3 regions of the Mesorhizobium sp. B2-4-19 genome follow, and region 1 is predicted to be linked to each of the others. Evidence: riboswitches for the same ligand, from Rfam matches in the RefSeq annotation. Region 1 holds a riboswitch; each other region holds the start of a gene.
The links. A riboswitch is a leader RNA that binds a small molecule or an ion and turns the genes downstream of it on or off. The one in region 1 is predicted to bind cobalamin.

Region 1 (9,876 bases):
GCCGCCAAGGTGCGCTCGGTGCTGGAAGCCTTTGGCAAGGTCGCCAGCGACGGCTGGTCTTGCTGGGCGTTTTCCAACCATGACGTGATGCGCCCGGCCTCGCGCTGGGCCGCCGGCGAAGCCGACCCTGTCGCCTATCTCAAGGTCATCTCGGCATTGCTGATGTCGCTGCGCGGCTCGGTCTGCATCTACCAGGGCGAGGAACTCGGGCTGGGCGAGGCCGAACTGCGCTTCGAGGATCTGCAGGACCCCTATGGCATCCGCTTCTGGCCGGAGTTCAAGGGCCGCGACGGCTGCCGTACGCCCATGGTGTGGGATGGCGGCGCCAAGAATGGCGGCTTTTCCCAGGCCAAACCCTGGCTGCCGGTGCCCGCCAAGCATCTGGCGCAGGCGGTCAATGTCCAGCAGGGCGACCAGACTTCGCTGCTCGAGCACTATCGGCGCTTCATGACCTTCCGCCGCGCCCATCCGGCCCTGGCCAAGGGCGACATCACCTTCATCGAAAGCGAGGGCGACACCGTCGCCTTCACGCGCCGCGCCGGCAATGAGCAGGTTGTCTGCGTCTTCAACCTGGGCGCCAACCCGGCCAAGGTTGACCTTGGCGGCCGATCCCTGCAACCTTTGCCGGGACACGGGTTTTCCGGGCAGGCGAGCACCGGTTCGATCGAGCTTGGCGGCTACGGCGCCTGGTTCGGGCGCATAGACTGAAATCTTTGAGGAAATCACTGGGAGGACACCAATGGCCGATGTCAATCTGAGACAAGTGAAGAAGTCCTACGGCAATCTCAACATTCTCCACGGCATCGACCTCGACATCAAATCGGGCGAGTTCATCGTCTTCGTCGGTCCATCGGGCTGCGGCAAGTCGACCTTGCTGCGCTCGATCGCCGGGCTCGAGGAAATCACGTCGGGCGAACTCAAGATCGATGGCGACGTGGTCAACGACGTGCCGCCGTCCAAGCGCGGCATCGCCATGGTGTTCCAGTCCTACGCGCTCTATCCGCATATGACGGTCTACGACAACATGGCGTTCTCGATGAAGATCGGCAAGGAGAACAAGGCCGAGATCGACCGCCGCGTGCGCCAGGCCGCGGAAATCCTGCAATTGACCAAATATCTCGACCGGCTGCCCAAGGCGATGTCGGGCGGCCAGCGCCAGCGTGTCGCCATCGGCCGCGCCATCGTGCGCAATCCGAAAGTGTTCCTGTTCGACGAGCCGCTGTCGAACCTTGACGCGGCGTTACGCGTCGCCACGCGCATCGAGATCGCCAAGCTCAAGGAATCGATGCCCAACACGACGATGATCTATGTCACCCACGACCAGGTCGAGGCGATGACGCTGGCCGACCGCATCGTGGTGCTGAAGGACGGCCATGTCGAACAGGTCGGCACGCCGATGGACCTTTACAAGAAACCCGGTAATCTGTTCGTCGCCCAGTTCATCGGCTCACCGGCCATGAACATCCTGCCGGCAACCATCGACAAGACCGGCAACCCGACCGTCGTCAGCCATGTCGGCGGCCGCAAGGCGACGGTGCCTATCATGACGCCGGCCTCGGCCAAGGGCGCGGCGGTCAGTTTCGGCGTGCGGCCCGAAGACCTGATGATCGCCAGCGGCGCGGACTATCTGTTCGAGGGAACAGTCGACTATGTCGAGCAGCTCGGCGAGGTCCAACTGGTCTATGTCGATATCGGCCGCGCCGACCTGCCGCTGGTGACCAAACTGCCGGGCAATGTCGAGGTCAAGCGCGGTTCGACATTGCGGCTGAGCGCCAATGCCGAGGACTTGCATATCTTCGATGCGGACGGACATTCCTTCGCGCTGCAAAAGCCGGAAGCAAAAGCGGCTTGAGGCCGCCGGTTCTGCTCGGTCAAGGCAACAAAAAAGAGCGGCGGGCCAAGCCCACCGCTCTTTTGGAAAATCAACTTCGGCTGTTAGCGGCCGAAGAGGTTCCGGTCGCTGCCCTGGGGAGCGGACGGCTGCACGTCGCCCGACGAATTGAGCAGCTTGTAGACAGGCGAGCCGGTGTTGCGCACCGAAGAGGTCTGCCCGGTGTCAACGTTGGCGGTCGCCAGCTTGTTGATGTCGGTGCCACCAACGTTGTCGTTGCCAGCATAGGCGGTGCCGGCGGCGATCAAAAGCGCGGCGGCGGTGAGAACAATCTTTTTCATTTTAGGACTCCTGAATTTTTATGTTGCGGCGAGCAGCGGACTATCCCGCCGCTCTGCCGGGGCGGCTTTAACGGCTGCCGTAGAGATCGCGGTCGCTGCTCTGGGGAGCCGAATTCTGGGCGCCTCCGGACGAGTTGAGCAACTTGTGGACGAACGAGCCGCTGTCGCGGATGGCGCCCGTATGCGAGGTGTCGACGTTGGTGGCTGCCTGCTTGTTGATATCGGTCCAGCCAACATTGTCGTTGCCGGCGAAAGCGCTGCCGGAGATCGCCAGAACGGCGGCGGCAGCAAGGATGATCTTCTTCATTTCAAGTACTCCTGAATTTCCAAGTCCCCGGGCGGCGGGCAAAACCCACCGGCTGCCGGGGGATCGGCTGTTAGTTGTTGCCGAAGAGGTTACGGTCGGCGCCCTGCTGAGCAGGCACCTGGGTGGCCGGAGCCGACTTGTCGACCGAAGCCGTGTAGGAATGGTCGACCGCAGCGGCCGGCTGGTTGGCACCGTTGGAACCGTAGTTGTCGCTGCCAGCGAAGGCGCTGCCGGAAATGGCCAGGACGGCGGCGGCAGCAAGGATCATCTTGTTCATGTTAGTCTCCTGAATTTCTCAAGGTCGGCCAGAGCGGCGGGCGAAAAGCCCGCGATTAGCCGGGATCTGTTGTTAGTTATTGCCGAAGAGGTTGTGATCGGCTCCCTGGGCAGGCGTCTGAGCAGCCGGTTCCGACTTCTTGGTCGAAGCGGTGTACGAGCTGTCGACAGCCGTGGCTGCGGCGGCAGTCGAACCGTAGTGGTCGCTACCAGCAAAGGCGCTGCCGGAAATAGCCAGAAGGGCGGCGGCAGTGAGAACAATCTTTTTCATTTTTGGTACTCCAGTATTTTTTCCGTCCGTCTAGCGGCGTGTCCTGGGATTGAAATCGCGTCGTTCGGACAGCCCCGATGTGGGAAAGCCAGTTCGCCGTTTCCAATCACGAAGTTGTTCCGTGTGGACCAAGAATCCGCTACTTGAAATTGTGCCAAGGGCTCCCAAACAAAGCATTTTTCTTCTCGATATCAAGTACTTAATAAAATCCAGCCGCAACATCACAGACTGTATCGGAGGTCCATCGTTCACACCGTCCTGCACGCACCGTCAACAGAAACGAACCGTTCGGTTCGATTTTAGAGTCTGCTAATAGTCACTTTTCGAAACCGTTAACCTCCTTTGCCCCGTTCCGGGTCGATTTTGACAGCCGGTACTGCTATCGGCGGAGACGATTTTCGTGACCGCTGCCCGTGACCTGATCGTTGCGCATGCGTGTCGCGCCGCATGGATACGATGTCGCTTTCATGCCGATGTCGCAAACGCTGTCGTGATTAGATCATGTCATCTCAGGTGCCGCTTCGTGACGACGGGCGGAGAATTGGGAAGCCGGTCAAAATCCGGCGCTGCCCCCGCAACGGTGGTGGAGTTCAAGTCGCAACGGGAGACCACTGGGCGAAAGCCTGGGAAGGTGTCGCGACCGTCCGCAAGGACACTCCAGAGCCCGGAAACCAGCCCGAGATTTTTGAACTCGACTGATCGCGGTGGGCGGTCAAGAGGCGGATCGCGCGTGCCCGGCTTTCGCCGAGCCGCGTCTCATCCTTCCTCAATCACCACCAGTTCAGTCCTTGAAGTATGGGGACAGGACATGGATGCGCGCAACGATATGCTGAGGCTGTTGAATGGCCGCAGAGAGGGCTTCTCGCTCGAGCAGCCCTTCTATACCGATCCCGATTTCTTCAAGCTCGACATGGAGCTGATCTGGTATCGCGACTGGCTGTTCGTCGGCCATGATTGCGAACTGCCCAAGCCCGGCAGCTTCACCACCGTACAGATCGGCGACTACCCTGTCGTGCTGGTGCGCGATCAGCAGGGCAAGATCAACGCCTTCCACAATTCCTGCCGCCACCGCGGCAGCCGCGTCTGCAACACCGACAAGGGCGTGGCCGCCAAGCTGGTCTGCCCCTATCACCAATGGACCTATGAGCTGGACGGAAGGCTGCTGTTTGCCCGCCAGATGGCAGACGGCTTCGACAAAAGCCAGTTCGGCCTGAAGCCGGTCGCCTGCGAAAGCGTGGCCGGCTATATCTTCATCTGCCTGGCCAAGGAACCCGCCGACTTCGCGCCGATGCAGGCGATGATCGAACCCTATCTCAAGCCGCACCGGCTCAGCGAAGCAAAGATCGCCTTCGAGAGCACGATCGTCGAGAAGGGCAACTGGAAGCTCGTCTGGGAAAACAACCGCGAGTGCTATCATTGCGCCGGCAATCACCCGGAACTGTGCAAGACCTTCCCGGAAGCCCCAACGGTGACCGGCGTGCAAGGCGCCGACAGCGATCCGGAAATGCTGGCACACTGGGCCAAATGCGAGGCGGCCGGGCTGCCGAGCAAGTTCCGCATCGATCCGGCCGGGCAATACCGCGCCACCCGCGCGCCGCTGCTGCGCGATGCGGTCAGCTACACGATGACGGGCAAGCGGGCGGTGAAGAAGAACCTTTCCGACAGCGTCTCGGCCGACCGCATCGGCTCCTTGCTGCTTTACCACTACCCGACGACCTGGAACCACATCCTCGGCGACCATGCCGTCACCTTCCGCGTGGTGCCGATCAGCGCCACGGAGACCGCGGTGACGACCAAATGGCTGGTGCACAAGGATGCAGTCGAGGGCGTCGACTACGATCTTGCCGAACTCACCCATGTCTGGACCGAGACCAACGACCAGGATCGCCGCATCGTCGAGGAAAACGCGTTCGGCATTCTGTCGCCAGCCTATGAGCCCGGTCCCTATTCGGAGCTGCATGAGGGCGGCGTGATCCAGTTTGTCGAATGGTACGCGTCCTTCATCGGCCCACGGCTTGCCGAAGATGGCCGGCCGGCCCTGCGCAGTGTCGCCTGAGAGGTTTGGGGATGAACGCGATGACGGATCTTGGCCTCTATCGCCATCTCGATCAGATGGCGCCCTGGAACGACAGGCTGCAGGTACTGGAAGTGATCGGCGTCAGCGACGAGGCGCCTGACGTCAAGACCTTCACCTTCCGCTCCGACAACCAGACCTGGTTCCGCTACAAGCCGGGCCAGTTCGTGACGCTGGAACTGCCGACGTCGGACGGACCGCTGATGCGCACCTATACGCTGTCGTCGTCGCCGTCACGGCCGTTCTCGATCGCGGTGACGGTGAAGGCGCAGGCCGGCAGCATCGGCACACGCTGGATGTTCGATCACCTTGTGCCCGGTTCGCACGTCAAGGCCTATGGGCCGAGCGGCGACTTTTCGCTGCACAGCCACCCGGCGGCCAAATATCTGTTCATCTCGGCCGGTTCCGGCGTGACGCCGATGATGTCCATGCTGCGTTGGCTGAACGATTGCGCGCCATGGACCGATGTCGGCTTCGTCAACTGCGCGCGGCGCGCCGAAGAGATCATCTTCCGCAAGGAGCTCGAACTGCTCGGCGGCCATATGCCGGGCCTGTCGCTCGGCTTCATGATCGAGGAGCGGTCGAGCCGCGAGGGCTGGTATGGCCATATGGGCCGCATCGACGCGATCCGGCTGCCGCTGCTGGCGCCCGATTTCCGCGAACGCGAGATCTTCTGCTGCGGTCCGGATCCTTTCATGCGCGCCGTGCGCGGCATGCTTGAAGCCGCCGGCTTCGACATGACGAAATACCACCAGGAGAGCTTTGCCGTACCCGCGGTGGAGGAAGTCCCGGCGCCGTTCGCGTCGCCCGGGGAAGACGGCATTGCCGTTCCCGTCGAGGCAACACCGATCCGCTTCGCGCTTTCGGATGTCGATGCCGAGTGCATCGCCGGCCAGACCGTGCTGCAGACGGCGCGTTCCTCCGGCGTGCGGATCCCCGCGGCCTGCGAATTCGGCCTGTGCGGAACCTGCAAGGTGAAGAAAGTCTCCGGCGCCGTCGAGATGAGCCACAATGGCGGCATCCTCGATCACGAGATCGATGACGGCTTCATCCTCGCCTGCTGCTCGAAGCCGCTTTCGGCTCTCGAAATCGAGGCGTGACGGCGTCGGGCGACCCCGGCACGACAGCCTTGCCAAGCAGTTGCGGCTGTTTCCAGGACCCTGGCGACCTCGGTAGGACGCGCGTCGGGATCGGCCTATAAGGCGTTCTCGTGCGGCTTCGTCACTCGCCGCAGCGTCAGATTGATCCTGCCGCCGTTCTTGAGCAACGCCGAGGTCGAGGGATAGATGCGGTCGACGCCGTGGAAGGCGAGACGGCCCTCGCCGCCGAGCACGACGACGTCGCCGCTCTTCAGCCTGAACGATTTGGTGGCGCCGTCGCGCGTCGTCTGGCCGACCCTGAACAGGCAATCGTCGCCCAGCGAGACAGAGACGACAGGCGCCGAGAAATCGGCCTCGTCGCGGTCTTGGTGCAGGCCCATCTTCGCGTCGGCCGTGTAGAAATTGATAAGACAGGCCTCCGGGGGATTCGGATAGCCCGACACCTGCATCCAAAGATCGAGCAGGCCCTGCGGGATCGGTGGCCATGGCTCTCCGGTCAGCGGATGCGTCGGCTGGTAGCGATAGCCCCGTTCCTTGTCGGTAACCCAGCCGAGCGGGCCGCAATTGGTCATGCGCACGCTCATCTCCTTGCCGGTGCGCGGCATCGCAGGGACGAACAGCGGTGCCTGCTGGACGATGCCTCTCACCTCTTCGACCAGCATCTCCTGAACGGCGCGGGAGAGATAGGCCGGCATGTGGCGGACGCCGTTGGGCAGAACGAGCATGGAATAACGCGCCTTGAGATGGTTCGAGCCCGCAAGATGCCACCATCAACGGAAAACAGCGACCCGAAAGCCGTCGCCGATTGCATTGCAGCGGCTAATGCTATCTGGGGCAGGGCGCAACATCACGGCCTCGCTGAAGCGCAGCTGGTAAAAAATGGAAAACGCCGCGCGTCCTTTCGGATGCGCGGCGCTTGATCAAGCCGTTTCGAGACGGCCTCGCAGCCGAATCAGGGGATGCGCAGCACCTGGCCCGGATAGATTTTGTCCGGGTGGGCCAGCATCGGCCTGTTGGCCTCGAAGATGGCGGTGTTCTTGGCGCCCTGGCCCTTGCCGTAGCTTTTCTCGGCGATCTTCCAGAGGTTATCGCCCTTCTGGACGGTGTAGAAGGTCGGTTCCTTGGCCGGGGCAGCTGCCGTGCCGGCGTCCGGCGCGACCTGCAATTCGTCGGCCTGCACCTTGGAGACGCCCAGCGTGTTGCCGACGGCGATGACCGCCTTCTCGAAGATCGACTGGTCCTTGACCACGCCCTTCAGCACCGCCGTGTCGCCCTGCACAACGACCTGCACGCCATCGGTGCCGAGCTTGTGTGAATCGAGCTCCTTCTTGAGCGTGTCGGCCGTGGGTGCGGCTTCCTCGTCGCCGCCGATGCCCAGTTTCTTGCCGACGCTCTTGACGAAATCGAACATGCCCATCTCTGGTCTCCCTTGCTGTGGCAATGGCGAAACCTCGCATCTGCGGTGCGAAATGGAAAGCCGCTTTATACACGCGGCTGGTGTAGTGCTTAATCGTTTTCCACCCGGCCGCGCAGCTTCTTGATCGTGCCGCGTCCAGCCTTGCCCTTCAGACGCCGCTCCACCGCGCCTTTCGAGGGGCGCGTCTTCTTGCGAGGCGGCGGCGGCGGTTCGGCTGCCTTGGCGACAAGCGCCGTGAGCCTCGCTCGGGCGTCCGCCCGGTTCTGCTCCTGGGTGCGGAAGCGCCCGGCCTCGATGACGATGACGCCGTCCTTGGTGGCGCGCTGGCCGGCAAGCTTGATCGTGCGGGCACGCACGCGTTCCGACAGGCCGGCCGCGCTGGCCGCGTCGAAGCGCAGTTGCACGGCGGTTGCCACCTTGTTGACGTTCTGGCCACCCGGCCCCGACGAGCGGATGAAATCCTCGTGCAGGTCTCCGGGATGGATCACGGCTTCGCCCGATATGATGATGTCGTCGTCGATCGGCATGCCGCAGTCATGGCGCGGCGGCGGACAAAAGAAAAGGCCCGATCGAAATCGAGCCTTCAATGGTGCTGAGCGACGTGACGATTACTCCGCCGCTTCCTGCATGCGCGGCGCCGCACCCATGACGGTTGCATCGACATGCGGCTCGAATTTCTCGAAGTTGACGGCGAACATGCCGACCAGTCTTGCCGCCTGGCGGTCATAGGCGGGCTTGTCGGCCCAGGTCGAGCGCGGATCGAGAATGGCGCTATCGACGCCAGGCACCGCCACCGGCACCTGGAAGCCGAAATTGGCATCGGTGCGGAATTCGGCTGTCTTCAGCGACCCGTCGAGCGCGGCGGCCAGCAGAGCGCGTGTCGCCTTGATCGGCATGCGCTTGCCGGTGCCGTAGGCGCCGCCGGTCCAGCCGGTGTTGACCAGCCAGCAATCGGCGCCGTGACTGGCGATGAGCTCGCGCAGCAGATTGCCGTATTCCGAGGGGTGGCGCGGCATGAACGGGGCGCCGAAGCAGGTCGAAAACGTCGCTTCGGGTTCGGTGACGCCCTTTTCGGTTCCGGCCACCTTGGCCGTATAGCCGGAGAGGAAATGATACATCGCCTGCGCCGGGGTCAGCCGCGCGATCGGCGGCATCACGCCGAAGGCGTCGGCGGTCAGCATGATGATGTTTTTGGGATGATTGGCGCGCCCGGTCTTCGAGGCGTTGGGGATGAAGTCGAGCGGATAGGCGCAGCGTGTGTTTTCGGTAAGGCGGCCATCGTTGAAGTCCGGCACACCGTCGGCGTCGAGCACGACATTTTCCAGCACCGTGCCGAAGCGCTGCGTGGTGGCGAAGATCTCCGGCTCGGCTTCAGCCGACAGCTTGATCGTCTTGGCATAGCAGCCGCCTTCGAAATTGAAGATGCCGTGCGGACCCCAGCCATGCTCGTCGTCGCCGATCAGCGTGCGCGACGGATCGGCCGACAGTGTCGTCTTGCCGGTGCCGGAAAGCCCGAAGAAGACGGCCGCGTCGCCGGCCGGCCCCTCATTGGCCGAACAATGCATCGGCATCACGTCGTTCTGCGGCAGGAGATAGTTGAGCATGGTGAACACCGACTTCTTCATCTCGCCGGCATAGGAGGTGCCGCCGATCAGCACGATCTTGCGGGTAAGGTCGACGGCGATCACCGTTTCCGTGCGGCTGCCGTGGCGGGCGGGGTCGGCGCGGAAGGACGGCAGGTCGATGATCGTCATCTCCGACACGAACTGTTCGAGCTCGGCCTTGTCCGGACGGATGAGAAGATTGCGGATGAACAGCGAGTGCCAGGCAAACTCGGTGATGACGCGCGTCGGCAGTTTCAGATCGGCATCGGCGCCGCCGACGAGGTCTTGAACATAGAGATCCTTGTCCGCGGCGTAAGCAAGGAAATCGGCGAACAGCGTTTCGAACTGGGCCGGCGAGATCGCCTTGTTGTTGTCCCACCAGACATGCGCCTCGGTGTCGGCGTCGCGGACGACGAACTTGTCCTTTGGCGAACGGCCTGTGTGCTGTCCGGTCTCGGCGACCAGTGCGCCATGCGCGGTCAGCCGGGCCTCGCCGCGCCGGATCGCCTCCTCGTAAAGGGCGGCCGCGCCAAAATTATAGCGCACCATACCGGTGGTTTTCAGGCCGATACGATCGATCGGGCAACCAGGATTGCGTTTGCCGACTTCCGACATTGGTGTCCCTTCTACGATTTGCCGCATCTTTGCCGGCGCA
Region 2 (9,876 bases), on a different contig from region 1:
CGCGCGCAGCTTGCAACGGTACGGCTTGTTGGTGCCGTCGGAAACGAGATAGACACCGAACTCGCCCTTCGGCGCCTCGACGGCCGCATAGACCTCGCCGGCCGGCACGCGATAGCCCTCGGTGTAGAGCTTGAAGTGATGGATCAGCGCTTCCATCGAGCGCTTCATCGCCGCGCGCTTGGGCGGCACGACCTTGCCGTCGAGGTTCGACACTGGGCCGGTGCTTTCTTTGCCGAGCAAGAGATCGACGCATTGCCGCATGATCCGCGCCGACTGGCGCATTTCTTCCATGCGCACGAGGTAACGGTCGTAGCAGTCGCCGTTCTTGCCGATCGGAATGTCGAAGTCCATTTCCGAATAGCATTCATAGGGCTGCGACTTGCGCAGGTCCCAGGCCACGCCCGAACCGCGCACCATGACGCCCGAAAAACCCCAGGCCCAGGCATCGGCCAGCGAGACCGTGCCGATGTCGACATTGCGCTGCTTGAAGATGCGGTTGCCGGTCAGCAGACGATCGAGGTCGTCGATCGATTTCAGGAACGGGTCGATCCACTTGCCGATGTCCTCGACAAGCTGGCGCGGCAGGTCCTGGTGGACGCCGCCGGGGCGGAAATAGGCGGCGTGCATGCGCGAGCCGGAGGCGCGCTCATAGAACACCATCAGCTTCTCGCGCTCGACGAAGCCCCACAGCGGCGGCGTCAGCGCGCCGACGTCCATTGCCTGCGTCGTCACATTGAGGATGTGCGACATGATGCGGCCGATCTCGCAGTAGAGCACGCGGATCAGTTGGCCGCGCTTCGGCACCTCGATGCCGAGCAGGCGCTCGGCGGCCAGCGCGAAGGCGTGCTCCTGGTTCATCGGCGCGCAATAGTCGAGCCGGTCGAGATAAGGGATGGCCTGCAGATAGGTTTTTGCCTCGATCAGCTTTTCCGTGCCGCGGTGCAGCAGCCCGATATGCGGATCGACGCGATCGACGACCTCGCCGTCGAGCTCCAGCACGAGGCGCAAAACGCCGTGCGCCGCAGGGTGTTGCGGGCCGAAGTTGATGTTGAAATTGCGGACGGAGGTCTCAGCCATTCTGGCGCCTCTGGCGAAGAGTCAGTAGTGAGTAGTGAGTAGTGATCATCAATCTCAATGCCTGCTTCATTCCGCCTGCTTGGCCTGCACCGTTCGGATAAGAGATCTCATCATTTTTCCAATCTCTTCGCATCGCAGCAGCAGTTCAATCTCATTGTCTTTTCGTAGCAGACCAACTCGGCATGCCAGTAGTACGTGCGTTTCCAGTTCCTTCAACGAGCCTTGCGCCATGCGCAAAAATTGAACGAACGAACCTCTGTTTTCCCGACCGTATCCCTCTGCAATGTTCGCCGCGATCGAAACCACTGATCGACGCATCTGAGAGGTCATGCCGTAAATCTCGTCCTTCGGAAACTCTTTGGTGACGCGGTAACAGTCCTCAGCGAGAATCATCGCCGATTGCCACACTTTCAAGTCTCGATAGGATTCGATCCGTTGCTCCAACTCTTTCCCTACTGACTACTCACTACTTCCCTACTCACTGTTTCGCTTTTTCATCGCCCGGCAGGACGTAATCCGTCCCTTCCCATGGCGAGAGAAAATCAAAATTGCGGAATTCCTGCTTGAGCTCGACCGGCTCGTAGATGACGCGCTTGGCTTCGTCGTCGTAACGCACTTCGACAAAACCGGTCAGCGGGAAATCCTTGCGCAGCGGGTGGCCTTCGAAACCGTAGTCGGTCAAAAGGCGGCGCAGGTCGGGATGACCGGAGAACAGCACGCCATAGAGGTCGTAGGTCTCGCGCTCGAACCAGTCGGCGCCAGGATAGACGCCGGTGATCGAGGGCACCATCGTCTCCTCGTCGGCCTGCACCTTGACGCGGATGCGCACATTCTGTTTCGGCGACAACAAGTGATAGACGACGTCGAAGCGCTTGGCCCGCGACGGATAGTCGGCGCCGCAGACATCGACGATCGAGATGAACTGGCAGCGCGCATCGTCGCGCAGGAAGGTCACGACTTCGATGAGGTCGCGCGGCTCGACATGGATGGTCAGCTCGCCATAGGCAAGCACCGCGTCATTGACGCGACCAATCAGCCTTTCGCCGAGATAGGTCGACAGTTCGCTAAGGGATGCGGCCATGGGTTTACCGTTCGATCGTGCCGGTGCGGCGGATTTTCTTCTGCAGGAGAAGAATGCCGTAGAGCAAAGCTTCGGCGCTCGGTGGGCAGCCGGGCACATAGATGTCGACCGGCACGACGCGGTCGCAGCCACGCACCACCGAATAGGAATAGTGGTAGTAGCCGCCGCCATTGGCGCAGGAGCCCATCGAGATGACGTAGCGCGGCTCCGGCATCTGGTCGTAGACCTTGCGCAGCGCCGGCGCCATCTTGTTGGTCAGCGTGCCGGCGACGATCATGATGTCGGACTGGCGCGGCGACGCGCGCGGCGCGACACCGAAGCGCTCCGAATCATAGCGCGGCATCGAGGTGTGGATCATCTCGACGGCGCAGCATGCCAGACCGAAGGTCATGAACATCAGCGAGCCGCTGCGCGCCCAGGTGATCAGCGCCTCGGTCGAGGTGACCAAGAACCCCTTGTCGGCGAGCTCATTGTTGATTTCGAGGAAGAAGGGATCGTCCGCCCCCACCGGCCGACCGGTGTTGGGATCGATGATACCCTTCGGCTTCGGCGCGACGAGGGTGCCTGAACTGTCGTTCAATCCCATTCCAGCGCTCCTTTTTTCCATTCATAGGCAAAGCCGATGGTCAGCACTGCCAAAAACACCATCATCGACCAGAAACCGAGCATGCCGATCTTCGAGAAGGACACGGCCCAGGGAAACAGGAAGGCCACCTCCAGATCGAAGATGATGAACAGGATCGACACCAGGTAGAACCGGATGTCGAATTTCATGCGGGCGTCGTCGAACGAGTTGAAACCGCACTCGTAGGCGGAAAGCTTTTCGGGATCGGGATTGCGGTAGGCCACAAGGAACGGTGCGGCCAGCAGCGCCAGGCCGACGACCAGTGCCACGCCGATGAACAGGACGATGGACAGGTACGAACTGAGAAGTGCGTTCATGCAGCGGCTTTCCGTTGGCGCCAATCCACTTTGATTACAGCACCGGACCTTATTGCGGAAGCGTGACAGATTAACCGCTGAACCGTTTTAAGGGGCCTATGCTGCAACGCGGCGAGGGTTAGCGCAGCACTTCCAGCGAAGCAAGTCAAACCTTGTTCAAAACGCCGACCTGGACGGCATATCCGGAGAAACTGGTCCGATCCGCTCCTGTTTGATTTCCTTCTCTTTTTACTCCACTTTTCTCTCCTGACAGGGTTGCCGCAAAAACCCTGCTAGCATGGGCTGGAATCACCCGTCGGACCTCGGTCGAAACGCCCTTAGAGTGACAGCTGCATGAAGGAAAAGATCTCGCTTGCCGCCGCCCGGCGCATCGCTCTCGCCGCTCAAGGGTTTCTCGATCCCCACCCAAATGGCACACCCGATCGCCGCCACTTTGCCCGTGTGCTCTCCCGCACCGGCCTGCTGCAGATCGATTCCGTCAGCGCGGTGGTGCGCGCGCATTACATGCCGCTCTATTCGCGGCTCGGCCCGTATCCGCTCGCGCTGCTCGACAACGCCGCCGTGACGCGCAAGCGCACGGTCTTCGAATACTGGGCGCATGAGGCCTCGTTCCTGCCGGTCGAGACCTACCCGCTGATGCGCTGGCGCATGCAGCGCGCCGAGCAGGGCGACGAGATGTATCTGGGCCTGGCCAAATGGGGCCGCGAGCATGCCGCCTACATAGAAGAGATCTACCGCGAGGTTGTCGCGCGCGGCCCGATCGCGGCTTCGGCGCTGGAAGGCCAGAAAGGTTCGGGCGGCTGGTGGGGCTGGAGCCATGCCAAGCACGCCTTCGAATGGCTGTTCTGGGCTGGCCGCATCACCACGGCGCACCGCCGCGGCTTCGAGCGCTTCTATGATTTGCCCGAGCGCGTGCTGCCGCAGGCGATCCTCGACCTGCCCGTGCCGCCAGCCGAGGACGCGCACCGCGAATTGCTGCGCATTTCCGCCCGCGCCCATGGGGTGGCGACATCAGGCGACCTGCGCGACTATTTCCGGCTGTCGCCGGCCGACATGAAAGGCCGGCTGGAGGAACTGGTCGAGTTGGGTGAACTGCTGCCGGTGCGCGTCGAAGGCTGGGACAAGCCGGCCTACCTTCACAAGAACGCCCGCCTGCCCCGGAAGATCGAGGCCCGCGCCTTGCTGGCGCCGTTCGACCCGGTCGTCTTCGAGCGCTCGCGCTCGGAGCGGCTGTTCGATTTCCACTACCGCATCGAGATCTATACGCCGGCCGAAAAGCGCCAATACGGCTACTACGTCCTGCCTTTCCTGCTCGGCGACAGGATCGTGGCGCGCGTCGACCTCAAGGCCGACCGGCCGGCCAGCGTCCTGCGCGTCCACGCCGCCTACGCCGAGCCCAACGCTCCGCCTGAGACCGCCGCGCAGCTCTTCGAGGAACTGAAGCAGATGCAAGGCTGGCTCGGCCTTGAACGCATGGAAGTGACGCCTGCCGGCGATTTGGGCTCGGCGCTTGCCGACATCGCCATGTCGTAGCCGTGCGTTGACACCGCTGCCTGCAAAAGCCTAAATCCCGCTCCAGACGGTCCCTTGCCCGCAACGGCAGGGGCTAAGAGGGAATGCGGTGCGAGGTGAAAAATCTCAAATCCGCGGCTGTCCCCGCAACTGTAAGCGACGAGCCGAGGCCGAAAGCCACTGGGATGTTCCCGGGAAGGCGGCACCCAAGGCGATGACCCGCGAGCCAGGAGACCTGCCGTCTGCGACAAAAGAATCCGATCGCCCGGCGGGTTTCCGGGCAAGGAGCCCGGCTTTTTGGACCAGAACGGCAGTTTTTCGCCTGGCACAGCGGACAATTCGTCCGCCGACAGCGAAGCTTTGCCCGGCGTCACGGTGATCGTCTGCGCCTCGTGCCGCGACGAGACCGGCTCCGACGCCCATCCCCGCGCCGGCGAACTGTTGGCCGAAGACACGCGCTGTGCCGCATCTGATGAAAACATCCACATCCGCACGGTCGAATGTCTCGGCAATTGCAAGCGCCGGCTGAGCGCCGCGATCCTGCGCGACGGCTGCTGGAGCTACGTCTTCGGCGATCTGACCGTGAGCAGCGGCGCCGACCTTATCACCGGCGCCAAGCTCTTCGCCACCTCGACGGACGGCCTCATTCCATGGCGCGGCCGGCCTGATTCTCTCAAGCGCGGCCTCGTTGCCCGCATTCCTCCCCTCGACCTGCTGAAGGACTGATCATGAGCGCTTCCGTCACCCGCGTCCCCTGCACCGTCGTCACCGGCTTCCTCGGCGCCGGCAAGACGACGCTGGTCCGCCATCTCCTGGAGAACGCCGGCGGCAAGCGCATTGCGATCATCGTCAACGAGTTCGGCGACATCGGCATCGACGGCGAGATTTTGAAGGGCTGCGGCATCGACACCTGCCCGGAGGAAAACATCGTCGAACTGGCCAATGGCTGCATCTGCTGCACCGTGGCCGACGATTTCGTGCCCGCGCTCGACCAGATCCTATCGCTGACGCCGAAGGTCGACCACATCCTGATCGAGACCTCGGGCCTCGCCCTGCCCAAGCCACTGGTCCAGGCGTTCCAGTGGCCGACGGTGAAGAGCCGCGTGACCGTCGACGGCGTCATCGCCGTGGTCGATGGTCCAGCACTTGCCGAAGGCCGCGTCGCCAACGACATGGACGCCTTGCAGGCGCAGCGTGCGCAAGATGACAGCCTCGACCATGACGACCCGGTCGAGGAACTGTTCGAGGACCAGATCGCCTGCGCCGACCTGATCATCCTATCGAAAAGCGACCTGATGAACGCCGCCGGCTCGGCCCGCGCCAACGCCATCATCGGCGAACATTCCGCCCGTGCCGTGAAGATCGTGCCGACCTCGCATGGCAAGGTCGATCCCTCCGTGCTGCTCGGGCTCGGTCTCGCCGTCGAGGACGACATCGAGAACCGCAAATCCCATCATGACGGCGCCTTCGACCATGAGCATGACGACTTCGACACCTTCATCGTCGACATTCCCTCGATCGCCAATCCGGACGAACTGGCAAAGCGCGTCGCCGCTGCCGCCGAACAGGAAAACGTGCTGCGCGTGAAGGGCTTCGTCGAGGTCGGCGGCAAGCCGATGCGGCTCTTGCTGCAGGCGGTCGGCCCGCGCGTCAATCATTACTATGACCGCGCCTGGACCGCCGAGGACGACCGCCGTTCGCGCCTTGTCGTCATCGGCCTCAAGGGGCTGAACCGCCCGGCAATCGAGCGTATACTCGCCGGCTGATTTGACACACGGGCCGCGATGCATATCCTCACCACGACCTCCGCCTCGCTCGACGATTTCGCCGAGCCGGTCGATCTGCGGCAGATGCCGGCGGATATCGTGGCCCTGTCCTTCACCGACAGCGACCTCGCCGGACTGGCCGCCGCCTGGAAGGCGGATGCAGCCCGCCTGCCCTCGATGCGGCTGGCGGCACTGCGCGACCTGCGCCATCCCCTGTCCGTCGACCTCTGGATCGACAGCGTCGCTCGCCACGCCAAGATCATCCTGGTGCGCATCCTCGGCGGCTACGACTGGTGGCGCTATGGCTGCGACCAGCTGGCCTCGACCGCCCGCGAGCGCGGCATCAAGCTGGCGCTGCTGCCGGGCGAAAGCCATGACGAGGATATCAGGCTGATCGAAGCCTCGACGCTGCCGCGCCGGGAATTGGAAGCCCTGCTCGGCTATTTCCGCGAGGGCGGCTCGGTCAATATGGGCGCGCTGGTGCAGAGGCTGGCCAGGCTATCTGGACAGGACGCGGCCGTTGTTGAGCCGGTGGCGGTGCCGAAGGCCGGCTACTACGAGCCAGATCGCGGCGTCGTCCGCCTCCCCCTCGAGGGCGAGGGGAAGGTCGTGCCCATTCTCTTCTACCGCTCAATGCTTCTCGCCGCCGATGTCGCGCCGATCGACGCTCTTTTTGAAGCGCTGCGCCAGCGCGGCATAACCCCGGTCCCCATCTTCGTCTCCAGCCTCAAAGACCCGACATCCCTGGCCTTCGCGGAAACCGCGCTCGCCACGCTCAGACCCGCCGCCATCATCACCGCGACCGCCTTCGCCTCTGGTGCCGAACCCGGCATCGAAACCCTGTTCGACCGCGCCGGCGTGCCGGTCTTCCAGGTCATCGTCGCCACCACCCGCCGCGACATCTGGGAGAACAACCAGCGCGGCCTGACACCCGCCGACCTCGCCATGCATGTCGTGCTGCCCGAACTGGACGGCCGCATCCTCGCCGGTGCGATTTCCTTCAAGGGCGAAAGCGATGTCGATCCCGCGCTTGGCCACCGCGCCGTCGCCAACCGGCCGGAACCGGATCGCGTGGCGCAGGTGGCTGACCGCGTGGCAGCCTTCATCAAGTTGCAGGACACGCCCCGCACCGAGCGCAAGCTGGCCATTCTGATCCCGGATTACCCAAGCGCTCCCGGCCGTACCGGCTATGCCGTCGGCCTCGACGTGCCGTCCAGCGTGCTGGCGATGCTGCATGACCTGAAAGAACAGGGCTATGGCGTTGAAGGGATCCCGCAATCGCCGCGCGAACTGCTGGATTTGCTGGAGCGCAGCGATGGTGGGTTGGGGTTGGGCGACTATGTCGACTTTTCGAAAGACCTACCGGCTGAGGCTATCGCTGCGGTTAAGGCCGCATGGGGAAAGGCAGAGGGGGGCGCCTCGCGCCAACCTTCACAAGCGACCTCAGCAAGCTTCCCGTTCCGCGCCGCGACCTTCGGCAACATCACAGTCGCCCTCGCCCCAGATCGCGGCCGCTCCGCCGATCGCCGCGCCGACTACCACGATCCAACGCTGCCGCCGCGCCACGCGCTGATCGCCTTCGGCCTCTGGCTGCGCAAATCGCTGGGTGTGCACGCCCTGATTCATCTCGGTGCTCATGGCACGCTGGAATGGCTGCCGGGCAAGACCGTTGCGCTGTCGCAAAGCTGCTTCCCCGAGATCGTCACCGGCGCCCTGCCCGTCATCTATCCCTTCATCGTCTCCAATCCCGGCGAGGCAGCACAAGCCAAGCGGCGCATTGCCGCCGTGACCCTCGGCCATCTGCCGCCGCCGCTGACCGGCGCCGGGCTGGACGAAGATCAGCACAGGCTCGAACGCCTAGTCGACGAATACGCCCAGGCCGACGGCCTCGACCGCCGCCGCCGCGACCGCCTGGCCAAGCTGATCGTCGACACGGCGCGAAAGACCGGCCTCGCCGCCGAAGCAGGTGTCGCCAGGACCGACGCACCCGACGAGGCGCTGCGTCGCATCGACGCCTGGCTCTGCGACCTCAAGGACTTCGCCATCAAGGACGGGTTGCATATCTACGGCCGCGCGCCCGACGATGAGGCCGACGCCATGCGCCGCCAAAGCGCCGAGGCTGAAAGGTCAGCGCTGCTTGCCGCCCTCGACGGCCGCCACGTCAAGGCCGGCCCGGCCGGCGCGCCGGCGCGCGGACGTTCCGACGTGCTGCCCACCGGCCGCAATCTGTTCACGTCGGATCCGCGCACCATGCCGACGCCGACCGCCTATGATCTGGGCAAGGCGGCGGCCGAAGAAGTGGTGCGCGGCTATCTGCAATCGCATGGCGACTGGCCGCGTTCGCTGGTCATCGACCTGTGGGGCTCGGCCTCGCTGCGCACCGGCGGCGAGGAGATCGCACAAGGCCTGGCGCTGATGGGCTGCCGGCCGCAATGGGATGCCTCCACCGGCCGCATCACCGGCATCGAAGTTCTGCCGCCGGCCACGCTCGGCCGCCCGCGCGTCGACGTCACCTGGCGCATATCGGGCCTGTTCCGCGACATGTTCCCGACCCAGATCGCGCTGCTCGCCGCCGCCGCCAACGCCGTCGCCGCCCGCGACGAGGACGATTCGGAAAACCCTTTCGCGGCCCGGACCCGAGCGGACGGCAGGATTAGCCCGCGCATTTTCGGCACCTCGCCCGGCACCTATGGCGCCGGCGTCGAGGATCTTTTGTCCAGTGGCGACTGGGGTACGCGCGAAGAGATCGGCCGCGCCTATCTCGACGCCACCTCGCATGCCTATGGCGGTGCCGGTGGCGAAGGCATCTCGGCGCCCGGCGCGTTTGAAACCCGCATCGCCGAAGCCGATCTTCTGGTCCACACCGGCGACGACCCCGGCCGCGATATTCTCGAAGGCTCCGCCGACGTCGCCTTCATCGGCGGCTTCTCGGCCGCGCTTGCCGCCCTTGGCCGGAATGCCGATGTCATCGTGCTCGACACGACAGACCCGCAAAAACCGAAGCCGCGCTCTGTCAGCGAGGCCGTATCGCGGGTGGTGCGCGCCCGCGCCGTCAATGCGCGCTTCATATCGGGCCAGATGCGGCACGGCCCCCGCGGCGCCTCCGAATTCGCCGAGACGGTCGACCGGCTGGTCGGCTTCGCCGAAACCACCCACGCCATTTCAGGCGCGCTGATCGAGGCCGTGCACGATGCCTATATCGGCGACGCGGAAGTCCGCGCCTTTATCCTTCGGGAAAACCCGGCGGCGGCGAAAGTCATTGCCGAGCGTTTCCTGTCGGCGCGCCGGCGCGGCCTCTGGCATCCCTTGCGCAATTCCATCGACGACGATCTCGCCGCGCTGATTGCCGAGGCCGAGGCGCTGGGAGTGGCGGCATGAACGCCATCTCGCGTCGCGGCGCCTGCCCGGCCCTGTCGGCGCCGATGCAGACCGGCGATGGGCTGCTGGTGCGGCTCAACCCGGTTGCTGGGACCCCATCTTCTGAAGGATTGTCGCCAA
Region 3 (9,876 bases), on a different contig from region 1:
CGTGTCGGCGCCAGAGCGGCGGCGATGATGTAGGCCGAAGCGGTCGAGCGGCTGATGCCGGCATAGCAATGCACGACCATGGGCTTCGCCCGGTCCCAGCGGCGCGCGAAATCGAGCACGTCGCGGACATGCTCCTCGCCAGGCATGGTCATGCCTTCCTGCGCCACCGCTATGTCGTGCATGACCAGATGCAGATGGTTTTCCCGGACAATCGAGGCCGGTCGCACCACCTCGGTTCCGGCGGCGAGCAGCGACAGCATGCGGTCGGCGCCGGTCCTTGCCACCGTTTCCTCGACCTTTGCCAGCGAGCAGACATGGATCATTGCTTCGAGCCCTTCGATTGATCCTCGCGCCGCGCCGCCCATTCGGCAAGGGCGGATTCGAGCCGCTGCCATTCCAACTCGCTCCCCGGCAGGCCGGCCCGCAACACCAATGGCCGATCGTTGAAGTGGCGAAGCAGAATGCCCCTCTCGCCAAGCGCCGAAAACAGGCCGGCGACATCCGGAAGACTGATATAGCGGAACAGCGTGGTGCCGCCCACGACCGGCACGCCGAAACGGCCGAACAATGCGTCCAGCCGCGCGGCTGCCTCGGCGAGCGATGCCCGCATCGCGTCCTGCCAGCCAATATCGGCAAGCGCGCGAATGCCATAGTCCAGCGCTGGACCGGCCACTGCCCACGGCCCGAATTGCCTTTCCAGCAATTCCACCGTTGGGCGATCGGAAAGCGCGAAGCCAAGCCGCAGGCCGGCCAGCCCAAAGAACTTGCCGAAGGAACGCAGCACGACAAGCCCGCCTTGATCGACGTCGCCGGCGAGGCTGTGCTGACGCGGGCCGACATCCATGAAGGCCTCGTCGACGACCAGCAGCCCGCCTCTGGCGCGCAGCCCGGCGGCCAGCGCCAGCAACCGGTCGCGCTCGATGACGCGCCCATCCGGGTTGTTCGGATTGACGATGATCGCAAGGTCGGCATCCGCCAGCGCGGCAAAATCGCTGACTTCGCTCACCTGGTGCCCGGCGATCGCCGCGGCGCGCGCATGCTCGGCATAGGTCGGCCCCAGCACCAATGCCTTGCCGGGTCTCACCAGCGAGGCCACGCGCGGCAGCAGGATCTGCGTGCCGGGCGCCGCGACGACATTGGCCGGCGACGGTGAGCCATAGGTACTGGCCGCGATCTCCGTCAACTCCCGGGTCCGCCCCGCTTCCGGCAATCGCGACAGCGAGGTGGCGGGCAGGTCGAAAAGCGGGTAGGAGTGCGGGTTGATACCGGTCGAAAGGTCGACGAACGGCAGAGGAGCGTTGGGGAAAAGCGCCCTCGCCCGGCCAAGACTCCCACCATGGTCCACCCCTCCATCAAGAAGCTTCATGTCAGTCCTGATCGCTTTCCTGTCTTTGGCCGTCGAATTCGTCCTGGGTTACCCGGACTGGCTCTTCCGCGCCATCGGCCATCCGGTGACGTGGTTCGGCAGGCTGATATCCTTTCTCGACTTGAGGCTCAACCGCGCCACTGATCCCGACGCGTTGCGTCGCCAACGTGGCGTCCAGGCGCTGCTGGTCATCGTGCTGGTGCCGGCGGTGATCGGCCTTTGCGTGCAGCTTGTCCTGCTCTGGTTCGTTCCGCTGGGGTTTTTCATTGCCGCCCTTCTGGCGACATCGCTGCTATCGCAGAAGAGCCTCTACGATCACGTCGAGGCCGTGGCCGACTCGCTCGAATCGGGCGGCCTCGCCATGGGCCGGGTCGCCGTCTCGCGCATAGTCGGCCGCGATCCCGAAGCGCTCGACCGCGCCGCCGTCTGTCGCGCGGCGATCGAGAGCCTGGCCGAGAATTTTTCCGATGGCATCGTCGCCCCCGCCTTCTGGACCGGTGTTGGCGGACTGGCCGGCGGCGCTGCCTACAAGGCGGCCAACACCGCCGATTCGATGATCGGCCACCGCACCCCGCGCCACGAGGCTTTCGGCTGGGCGGCGGCGCGCTTCGACGACTGGATCAACCTGCCTGCCTCGAGGCTGACGGCGCTGCTGGTCGTGCTGGCGGCTTTCCTGGTCAAGGACGCCGATCCCCGCAGTGCCTGGCAGGCGGTATGGCGCGATGCGAAAAAGCACCGCTCGCCCAATGCCGGCTGGCCGGAAGCGGCCATGGCCGGCGCGCTTGGCCTGGCGCTTGCCGGGCCACGCAGCTATGGCGGCATCGTGGTCGATGACGTCTTCATGGGCGAAGGCGGCTGCCGCGACGTCGACAGCGGCGACATCAGGCGGGCGCTGAAACTCTACCGCATCGCCGATTATTTGCTGATCGCGTTGTTCGCCGTGGTTTCGGTCATCGCCGTTCTTGCGTTCTAGAACTCGATCCCCTGCTGCGCCTTCACGCCTGCCGAAAAGTGATGCTTGGTCACGCCCATCTCGGTGACCAGATCGGCCGCCTCGACCAGCGCCGGCTTGGCGTTGCGGCCGGTGACGACGACATGTAGACCCTCGCGCCGCGCCTTCAGCGCCGCAACCACCTTGTCGAGATCGAGATAATCATAGCGCAGCGCGATGTTGAGTTCGTCGAGTACGACAAGGCTGATCGAGGGATCGGCGATCAACTCCAGCGCCTTGGTCCAGGCGGCCTCCGCGGCCGTGATATCGCGCTTCAGATCCTGCGTCTCCCAGGTAAAGCCCTCGCCCATTGCGTGCCAGACGACGCGGTCGCCGAAAGCGGCAAACGCATCCTTCTCGCCAGTGTGCCATTTGCCCTTGATGAACTGCACGACGCCGACGCGCTTGCCGTAGCCAAGCATCCGCAGTGCCAGGCCGAAGGCGGCCGTGGTCTTGCCCTTGCCCGGACCGGTGTTGACGATCAGCAGGCCCTTTTCGACCGTCTTGCTCGCCACCTCGGCGTCCTGCACCGCCTTGCGCTTGGCCATCTTGGCGCGATGGCGCTCTTCGTCCTTGTTGTCGATGTCGGTCATGTCACTTCACCTTCAGCGGCAGCCCCGCCACCATCAGCAGAACAATATCGGCGATCGCCGCGACCTGCTGGTTGAGCCGGCCGGCGTCATCGCGAAAACGGCGCGCCAGGGCATTGTCCGGCACGATACCTTGCCCGACTTCGTTGGAGACCACGAACCATGTGCCGCGCGGCCGCGACAGCACATCCGCCAGCCGCCGGCACTCGGCGCCGACGTCGCGATCGGCCAGCATGTGATTGGTCAGCCACAGCGTCAGGCAATCGACCAGCACCGGCTGGTTGTCGGGCAAGGCATCGAGGGTGCCGGCAAGGTCGAGCGGCGCGTCGATGGTCGTCCAGCCTTCGCCGCGCCGCGAGCGGTGCAGCGCGATGCGCTCACGCATTTCGTCGTCATAGGCTTGCGCGGTGGCGATATAGGTCCACGGTGACGGCAACGCCGTCGCCAGGATTTCGGCATGCGCGCTCTTGCCGGAGCGCGCGCCGCCAATGATGAAGGTCAGCTTGTTGCGGTCAGGCAAAGCTGTCGCGCAGGCTGGTCGCGGTGCCGGTGAAGCGTCCGCGCACGACGCCGACGACGGCGCCGAGCACCAGCCAGAACACCAGATTGGTCAACGTCACCGCAACCACGAACTGGTGGTGCAGGCCTTCCGGGATCGGCGTCTCGAAGCTGTCGGGCTGCGGCGCACCGACAATGTGCGGAGCAACGATCAGCGCCACGGCAAGGATGGCCAGCGGCAGCGACTTGCGGAACGCGATCAGGCCGAGCCCTATGGCGGTCGCGATCACCGTCGCCACCCACCAGATCTGGCGCTGGGTGAGGTCGGCCGCCGGCATGGCCGGCAGTTCCGGCGGCAGACCGAGACCTGGCGCCAGTGTGAAGATGGCAAAGCCGGCAAGACCCCAGAACACGCCCTGGCGCCAATTGCCGATGCCGCCGGCGAATTCCGAAACCGCGACCAGGATCAGCGCAAAGCCGATGCCGGTGACGACATTGGACACGACGTTGAAGGCAAAGCGCTCGAAGCCGTCGGCCGGTGCCCAGCCTTCGTCTTCGGCCGGAGCGGCGGCTGCGGCCGGCACCGGGGTGGCGGCGCTCATGGCGTTCGATGCCGCCGGTGCGGCGGAGCTCGTGGCGTTGCCCCCGGCGGCCTCAGTTGGCGCCGCCGGTGCGGCGGCATGGTCATGGCTATGGCCGCCTTCGGCCTGCTCGTAGACTTCCGCCTTGAGGATCAGCGGCACGGTGGCATAGGCCTGCATGCAGGCGAGGACGACGCCGGCCACGAGCCCTGCGATCGCCGCGATGAACACGACGTTGCGAAACAGATTCATGACGTCAGATCCTCGTCAGTGGCAGGGAAAAGCCATCGAATGCCGGTTGTCATGACCTGCATTGTGGACCGCATCGATATGCGAGAAGCCGACAAAGCCGATGATGAACGTGCCGAGCAACGCGGCGAGCGCCAGCTGCATGAAGCGCGACTGCGAGGAGACGGAGGTGCCGAGGGAGACGGAAGCGGTATTCATATCTTGTCCTTTCACCCTCCACCCGAGGGCCTGTCAGTTTTGCCGTCGTCGGCAGGTCTCCTGGCTCACGGATCAGCGCCCTTCCCCACCTTCCCGAAGACGAATCTTCAGTGGCATATGGAGAGGACTACCGCATACAGTTGCGGGGGCAGCCACGGCATTGGGCAAGAATTTCGCCCGCACCGCATTCCCTCTTGGCTCCAAAACGGAACCGACGACTGCATGACTATAGGGAAAATCACGACACGCGGCAAACCAAATTCCGCCGGCAAACAGCGCGATTGCGCCATGCCGTCTCCGGGCACGCCAATTGACATTTCTCCTGGTCGGGTGTCGGCTGGCCGCTTCACAGGAAGCCAGCCATGCAGCCCATTGCCGGCGAGCGCGCCCCTTACAATGGCCTGACCCAGGCCGAACCGACCCTGCCCTCATCGGCCTATTGGGACGGTGAGAGCTACCAGCGCGACCTCGACGCCATCTGGTACAAAAACTGGCTGCTCGTCTGCCGCGAGGCCGATCTGGCCCAGCCGCTGGCCTTCCGCCGGTTCCGCGTCGGCACGCAGGACATCCTCGTGCTGCGCGACGAAACCGGCGCCTTGCGCGCCTTCCACAACACCTGCCGCCATCGCGGTTCGCAGCTTTGCCAGGAGAGCGAGGGCCGGCTGAAGGCCCGGCTGATCACTTGCCCTTATCATGCCTGGTCCTATTCGCTGCGCGGCGACCTCGTGCGCGTGCCGTCGAAATCGCTGCCGGACGGCTTCGACAAGGCCGACCATCCGCTCTACCGCGTCGCGCTCTCGGTGTGGCGCGGCTTCGTGTTCATCAATCTGCAGGAGGGTGCGGCGGGCTCGGCGCAGGCATCCTTCGATGCGGCCTCCGGCAATCTCGACAACTGGCCGCTGGAAACTCTGGTATCGGCCCATGTGCTGCGCAAGGTGATGCACTGCAACTGGAAGATCTTTTGGGAGAACTTCAACGAGTGCCTGCACTGCCCGGGCGTCCACAAGGACCTGTCGCGGCTGGTACCGATCTATGGCCGCGGCCTGATGAGCCGGCACGACGATCCCGAATGGACGCGCCACGCCGACAATGACGCGCCGGAGTTTTCCGGAGGCCTGCGTACCGGCGCCGAGACGTGGTCGCGCGACGGCAAGACGCATGGGCCGGTCTTTTCCGGGTTGACGCCGGCCGAACGCGCCGCCGGCCAGACCTACGCCACCAGCCTGCCCTCGATGTTCATCGTCAGTCATGTCGACTATGTCAGGACTGTACGCCTGGTGCCGCTCGGTCCCGAACAGACGGAGCTTATCGCCGAATGGCTGTTCGCGCCCGAGGCGCTGGCCGCGACCGACATCGACAACATCGTCGCCTTCGGCACACAGGTTTTGGAAGAGGACGCCGCCATCTGCGAAGTCAACCAGAGGGGCCTGCGCTCGATGCGCCACCAGGCCGGCGTGCTCATGCCCGAGGAGTATGACCTGCACCGTTTCCACAACTGGGTGCGCGAACGCCATGCGGCGCTTGCACCGAAGCCATGATCCTCACAGAGACCTGGGCAGGTATCGCCACGTGACAAAACCGCAAACCGCTGCGAGCAGACCAAGCGTGACGAACACCGAGCCCAGCCCGAAGAAGGCCAGCACCACCGAATAGACAAGCGGCGGCGTCAGTTCGGAAAAATCGAGATAGGTGCGGTAGACCGCCGCCATCTGCGCCCGTTCATAGGAGCGCACGGAACGCATGAAGGCGGTCGAGCCCAGCGCGTCGAGCGCTATGGTGAAGAAGGCGCCGCACAGCAGGAAGGCGCCGGTGAGCAGCGGCACGCTCTCTCCGACCGTGCCTGCCGCCAAAAGCATCGCCGACATGGCGAAATAAGCGAAAGTCATGGTGCGCCGGCCGCCAAAGCGTTTTCCGGCCTTGCCCCAGAAGATCGCCATGAAGAGCAGCGCGTTGCCCGCCGAGACCAGCAAGCCGCCGGCCAGCTTGCCCTCGCCGGTGATCACCATGAACAGCGGCCCATAGACAAAGAACGTCGTCCAGAAGCAGGAACGGCCGAAGGCGATCAGCCAGGCAAGCCTCAATCTGGGCTGCGCGACGAAGCGGCCGATATTGGCGAGCGGATTGGCCGGCCGTGTCTTGCCGGGCCGGATTGATGGGTTGTCGCCCAGTCGATACGTCCAGAACAGCGCCAAAAGCGCCAGCGCGAACACCGCCACCGCGCCATGCGCGGCGTAGATGCCGAAGCGCGTGTAGAGGAAGATGCCGAGCGTCGGCCCACCGGTCCAGGCAAACATCGACCACGCCATGCGCAGCGATTCGGCCTGCATGAAGTCGGTCTTGCGGATGTGGTCCATGATGTAGAGGTTGAGCGTGATCGAAAGCGCACTGGCGCCCATGACACGGCACAGCATGCCTGCCAATTGCCCGGCCAGCGTGTGGGTGACGAAGAACAGCGAGCCGATGGCGAGCAGGCAGGCGCCGGCGGTATAGACCCAGCGCCGGGCAAAGCGGCGGATCAGCATCGGCATGAACAAGGTCACCGAGAGGCCGAGCAGCGCCACGATGGTGTAGAGGATCGAGACGATCTGCTCATTGTGCAGGATCTCGTAGGCCTGGATCGGGATGACGCTCGACACCGTGGCGCGGGCGAAGGATTCGACCGCATAGAGCGAGGCGAAGGTGCGCGCATCCGCGGCCCTGAGGGCCGGGAGCCAGATCGGATGGCGCACATGGGTGGACATTGCTTCCCCAAAGCAGAATCACCGGCCAAATCTGCCTTGGCCGTTCCCGGACGATTAAGAGGAAACCGACGCATAGGCCGTGAAAAGCGAAGCCGGTCAACGACTTCCCGGCGCTGGCCTAAAGCGTCGCTTGATCCAACGCCCCGGCCTTCTTCTATCCGGTCCAACCGTGATAGTTCTCAGGCGGGGCTGAATCAGATCGCGAGACCATGACCATCCATACGCCGACCGCACCCGCTCCGGAGCCATCCAGGCGCATCGTCGCCATAGACATCGTGCGCGGCATCGCGCTGCTGGCCATGGCGAGCTACCATTTCACCTGGGACCTGGAATTCTTCGGCTATACCGATCCAGGCCTCACCGCCTTCGGCTGGTGGAAGGTCTACGCACGCTGCATCGCCTCGACCTTCCTGTTCCTGGTTGGCATCAGCCTCTACCTCGCGCACGGCCAGCAAATTCGCTGGAACGGTTTCTGGAAGCGTTTCGCCATGGTCGCCGGAGCGGCGATCGCCATTTCGGCGGTCACCCGTATCGCGACGCCGGATGGGTTCATCTTCTTCGGCATCCTGCACGAGATCGCGCTCGCCAGCCTGCTCGGCCTCGCCTTCCTGCGGCTGCCCGCCCTGCTGACCCTTGTCGTTGCCGCGCTGGTCATCGCCGCGCCCGTCTATCTGCGCTTCGAAGCCCTGGACCATCCCTGGCTGTGGTGGATCGGCCTGTCGGCGATCAATCCACGCTCCAACGACTATGTGCCGCTGTTTCCGTGGTTCGGCGCGGTGCTTGTCGGCATCGGGGTGGCGAAACTCGCCTCAGCCTCCGGCTTGCGAGCCCGCCTGGCGAGCCTCATGCCGGGCCGCTGGGCCAATCCGCTGGTCTTCATCGGCCGCCACAGCCTGGCTTTCTACCTGATCCACCAGCCGCTGCTGATCGGCTGCGTCTGGCTGTTCTCGCAAGTCATGCCGGCCCGGGTCGAAACCGTGCAGGTCAATTTCCTGAAAACCTGCCAGCGCTCTTGCGAGCAGACGCGCAACGCGACCTTCTGTTCGAGCTATTGCAGTTGCATGCTGACGAGACTCGAGAGCGAGGCCGCGCTTGATCGGCTCGAGAACAACGACCAGACTACGGAATTCCGAGCGCATCTGGGCGATCTGGCCGCCAGCTGCACGGGCCAGACCGAGGACAAGATGAACGAGGGAGGAACGCAATGACCGAAACCCAGCCGAAGCCCGGTGTGATACCGTGGCCTCCGGTGATCTACGTCGCGGCAATCGCCATCAGCGTCATTCTCGGACTGCTCTATCCGCTGCCCTGGATCGGCGATCTGCTGGGCGATTTGCTGTTCGCGGCCGGTTGGGTGGCGCTGTTCGCCGTCGCGGCGCTCTGGTTCACCGCCATCCGCACCATGGTCCGGGCCAGAACGACGCTCAACCCCAATGCGATGCCGGACCACCTCGTCACCACAGGCCCATTCGGCGTCACCCGCAACCCGATGTATCTCGCCAACACGCTGCTTTTGATCGGCGTCGCCTTTGTCACGGGGATCGTCTGGTTCCTGCCGCTGGCGTTTATCGCGGCCTTCGCCACGCAGAAGCTCGCCATCGAGCGTGAGGAAAAGATGCTGGCGGCGAAGTTCGGCAAGAAATACCGCGATTACGCCAAAAGGGTGCGGCGCTGGATCTGAGCGGCGTTACGTATTGACGCCGAGCTCCGCCAGCCGCTCGACGCAGGATTCCTCGGCCTGGTCGAGCTCGGCCAGCGTCTCCTCGAGATCGCGGCGCTTCTGGCGCAGATCCTCGCGCTTTTCCTCGATGCGCTTGATCATCAGCTTCAGTTGCCCGACCTCGCCCGGCGGCTCCTTGTACATCTGGATGATTTCGCGGATCTCGTTGATCGAGAAACCGAGTCGCTTTCCGCGCATGATCTGCCGGATGAGATGGCGATCGGACGGGCGAAACAGCCGCGTGCGGCCGCGCCGCACCGGCTGCACCAGCCCCTCGTCCTCGTAGAAACGCAGCGTCCGCGTCGACACGTCGAATTCGCGGGTCAGTTCGGTGATCGAGTAATATTCCCGCATCGTCGCTCCATGTCCGAACCCTGGGCAACGCCACGCGGCGCTGCCTCCCGTCCCGAACCAAACCCTTGCCCGCCGGAATCGACATGGCCCCCGCGCGAGCCTCGCACGGCATTTACGTAAAAGTCAATTGAGGCTACCTGACGCCGAACCACCAGCTTGCGAGGCCGAGGAAGGCGAAAAAGCCGACGCAGTCGGTGACGGTGGTGACGAAAACCGCCGACGCCACGGCCGGATCGATATTGAATCGGTCGAGCATGAGCGGGATCAGGATACCGGCAAGGGCGGCCGCGAACATGTTGATGATCATCGCCGCGCCGATGATCCCGCCCAGATTGGGATCACGAAACCACAGGGCGGCGACGATGCCGATCAAAACGGCAAAGACAACGCCGTTGATGAAGCCCACCCCCACTTCGCGGCGGATGATTCGGGCGGCGTTGTAGATGTCGAGATCCTTCGTCGCCAGCGCCCGCACGGTGACGGTCATGGTCTGCGAACCGGCATTGCCGCCCATGCCGGCCACGATCGGCATCAGCACGGCGAGCGCCACGATCCGCTCGATCGTGTGGTCGAACAGCCCGATCACCG

Region 2: another riboswitch for cobalamin. It lies ahead of FJ546_RS11160 (DUF1636 family protein); the one in region 1 lies ahead of FJ546_RS05820 (aromatic ring-hydroxylating dioxygenase subunit alpha).
Region 3: another riboswitch for cobalamin. It lies ahead of FJ546_RS10960 (CbtB domain-containing protein); the one in region 1 lies ahead of FJ546_RS05820 (aromatic ring-hydroxylating dioxygenase subunit alpha).

Annotation. Positions count from the first base shown of each region.
Region 1 covers NZ_VFUV01000002.1:541,319-551,194, forward strand. Annotated here, with positions in the region: gene FJ546_RS05790 (alpha-glucosidase family protein) at 1-708, shown strand, start outside; gene ugpC (sn-glycerol-3-phosphate ABC transporter ATP-binding protein UgpC) at 740-1,852, shown strand; gene FJ546_RS05800 (DUF680 domain-containing protein) at 1,936-2,172, opposite strand; gene FJ546_RS05805 (DUF680 domain-containing protein) at 2,240-2,479, opposite strand; gene FJ546_RS05810 (DUF680 domain-containing protein) at 2,550-2,756, opposite strand; gene FJ546_RS05815 (DUF680 domain-containing protein) at 2,829-3,026, opposite strand; cobalamin riboswitch at 3,521-3,721, shown strand; gene FJ546_RS05820 (aromatic ring-hydroxylating dioxygenase subunit alpha) at 3,835-5,082, shown strand; gene FJ546_RS05825 (hybrid-cluster NAD(P)-dependent oxidoreductase) at 5,103-6,200, shown strand; gene FJ546_RS05830 (alpha-ketoglutarate-dependent dioxygenase AlkB) at 6,296-6,925, opposite strand; gene lysM (peptidoglycan-binding protein LysM) at 7,153-7,617, opposite strand; gene arfB (alternative ribosome rescue aminoacyl-tRNA hydrolase ArfB) at 7,707-8,144, opposite strand; gene FJ546_RS05845 (phosphoenolpyruvate carboxykinase) at 8,226-9,836, opposite strand.
Region 2 covers NZ_VFUV01000005.1:112,197-122,072, forward strand. Annotated here, with positions in the region: gene FJ546_RS11130 (NADH-quinone oxidoreductase subunit D) at 1-1,077, opposite strand, end outside; gene FJ546_RS11135 (four helix bundle protein) at 1,144-1,521, opposite strand; gene FJ546_RS11140 (NADH-quinone oxidoreductase subunit C) at 1,556-2,158, opposite strand; gene FJ546_RS11145 (NADH-quinone oxidoreductase subunit B) at 2,163-2,744, opposite strand; gene FJ546_RS11150 (NADH-quinone oxidoreductase subunit A) at 2,735-3,100, opposite strand; gene FJ546_RS11155 (winged helix-turn-helix domain-containing protein) at 3,434-4,633, shown strand; cobalamin riboswitch at 4,664-4,870, shown strand; gene FJ546_RS11160 (DUF1636 family protein) at 4,910-5,338, shown strand; gene cobW (cobalamin biosynthesis protein CobW) at 5,341-6,378, shown strand; gene cobN (cobaltochelatase subunit CobN) at 6,397-9,756, shown strand; gene cobG (precorrin-3B synthase) at 9,753-9,876, shown strand, end outside.
Region 3 covers NZ_VFUV01000005.1:71,912-81,787, forward strand. Annotated here, with positions in the region: gene FJ546_RS10930 (tyrosine phosphatase family protein) at 1-323, opposite strand, end outside; gene cobD (threonine-phosphate decarboxylase CobD) at 320-1,366, opposite strand; gene cbiB (adenosylcobinamide-phosphate synthase CbiB) at 1,365-2,339, shown strand; gene cobO (cob(I)yrinic acid a,c-diamide adenosyltransferase) at 2,336-2,950, opposite strand; gene cobU (bifunctional adenosylcobinamide kinase/adenosylcobinamide-phosphate guanylyltransferase) at 2,952-3,467, opposite strand; gene FJ546_RS10955 (CbtA family protein) at 3,460-4,278, opposite strand; gene FJ546_RS10960 (CbtB domain-containing protein) at 4,294-4,473, opposite strand; cobalamin riboswitch at 4,506-4,704, opposite strand; gene FJ546_RS10965 (aromatic ring-hydroxylating dioxygenase subunit alpha) at 4,836-6,011, shown strand; gene FJ546_RS10970 (MFS transporter) at 6,015-7,214, opposite strand; gene FJ546_RS10975 (DUF1624 domain-containing protein) at 7,424-8,422, shown strand; gene FJ546_RS10980 (isoprenylcysteine carboxylmethyltransferase family protein) at 8,419-8,895, shown strand; gene FJ546_RS10985 (MerR family DNA-binding transcriptional regulator) at 8,902-9,288, opposite strand; gene mgtE (magnesium transporter) at 9,422-9,876, opposite strand, start outside.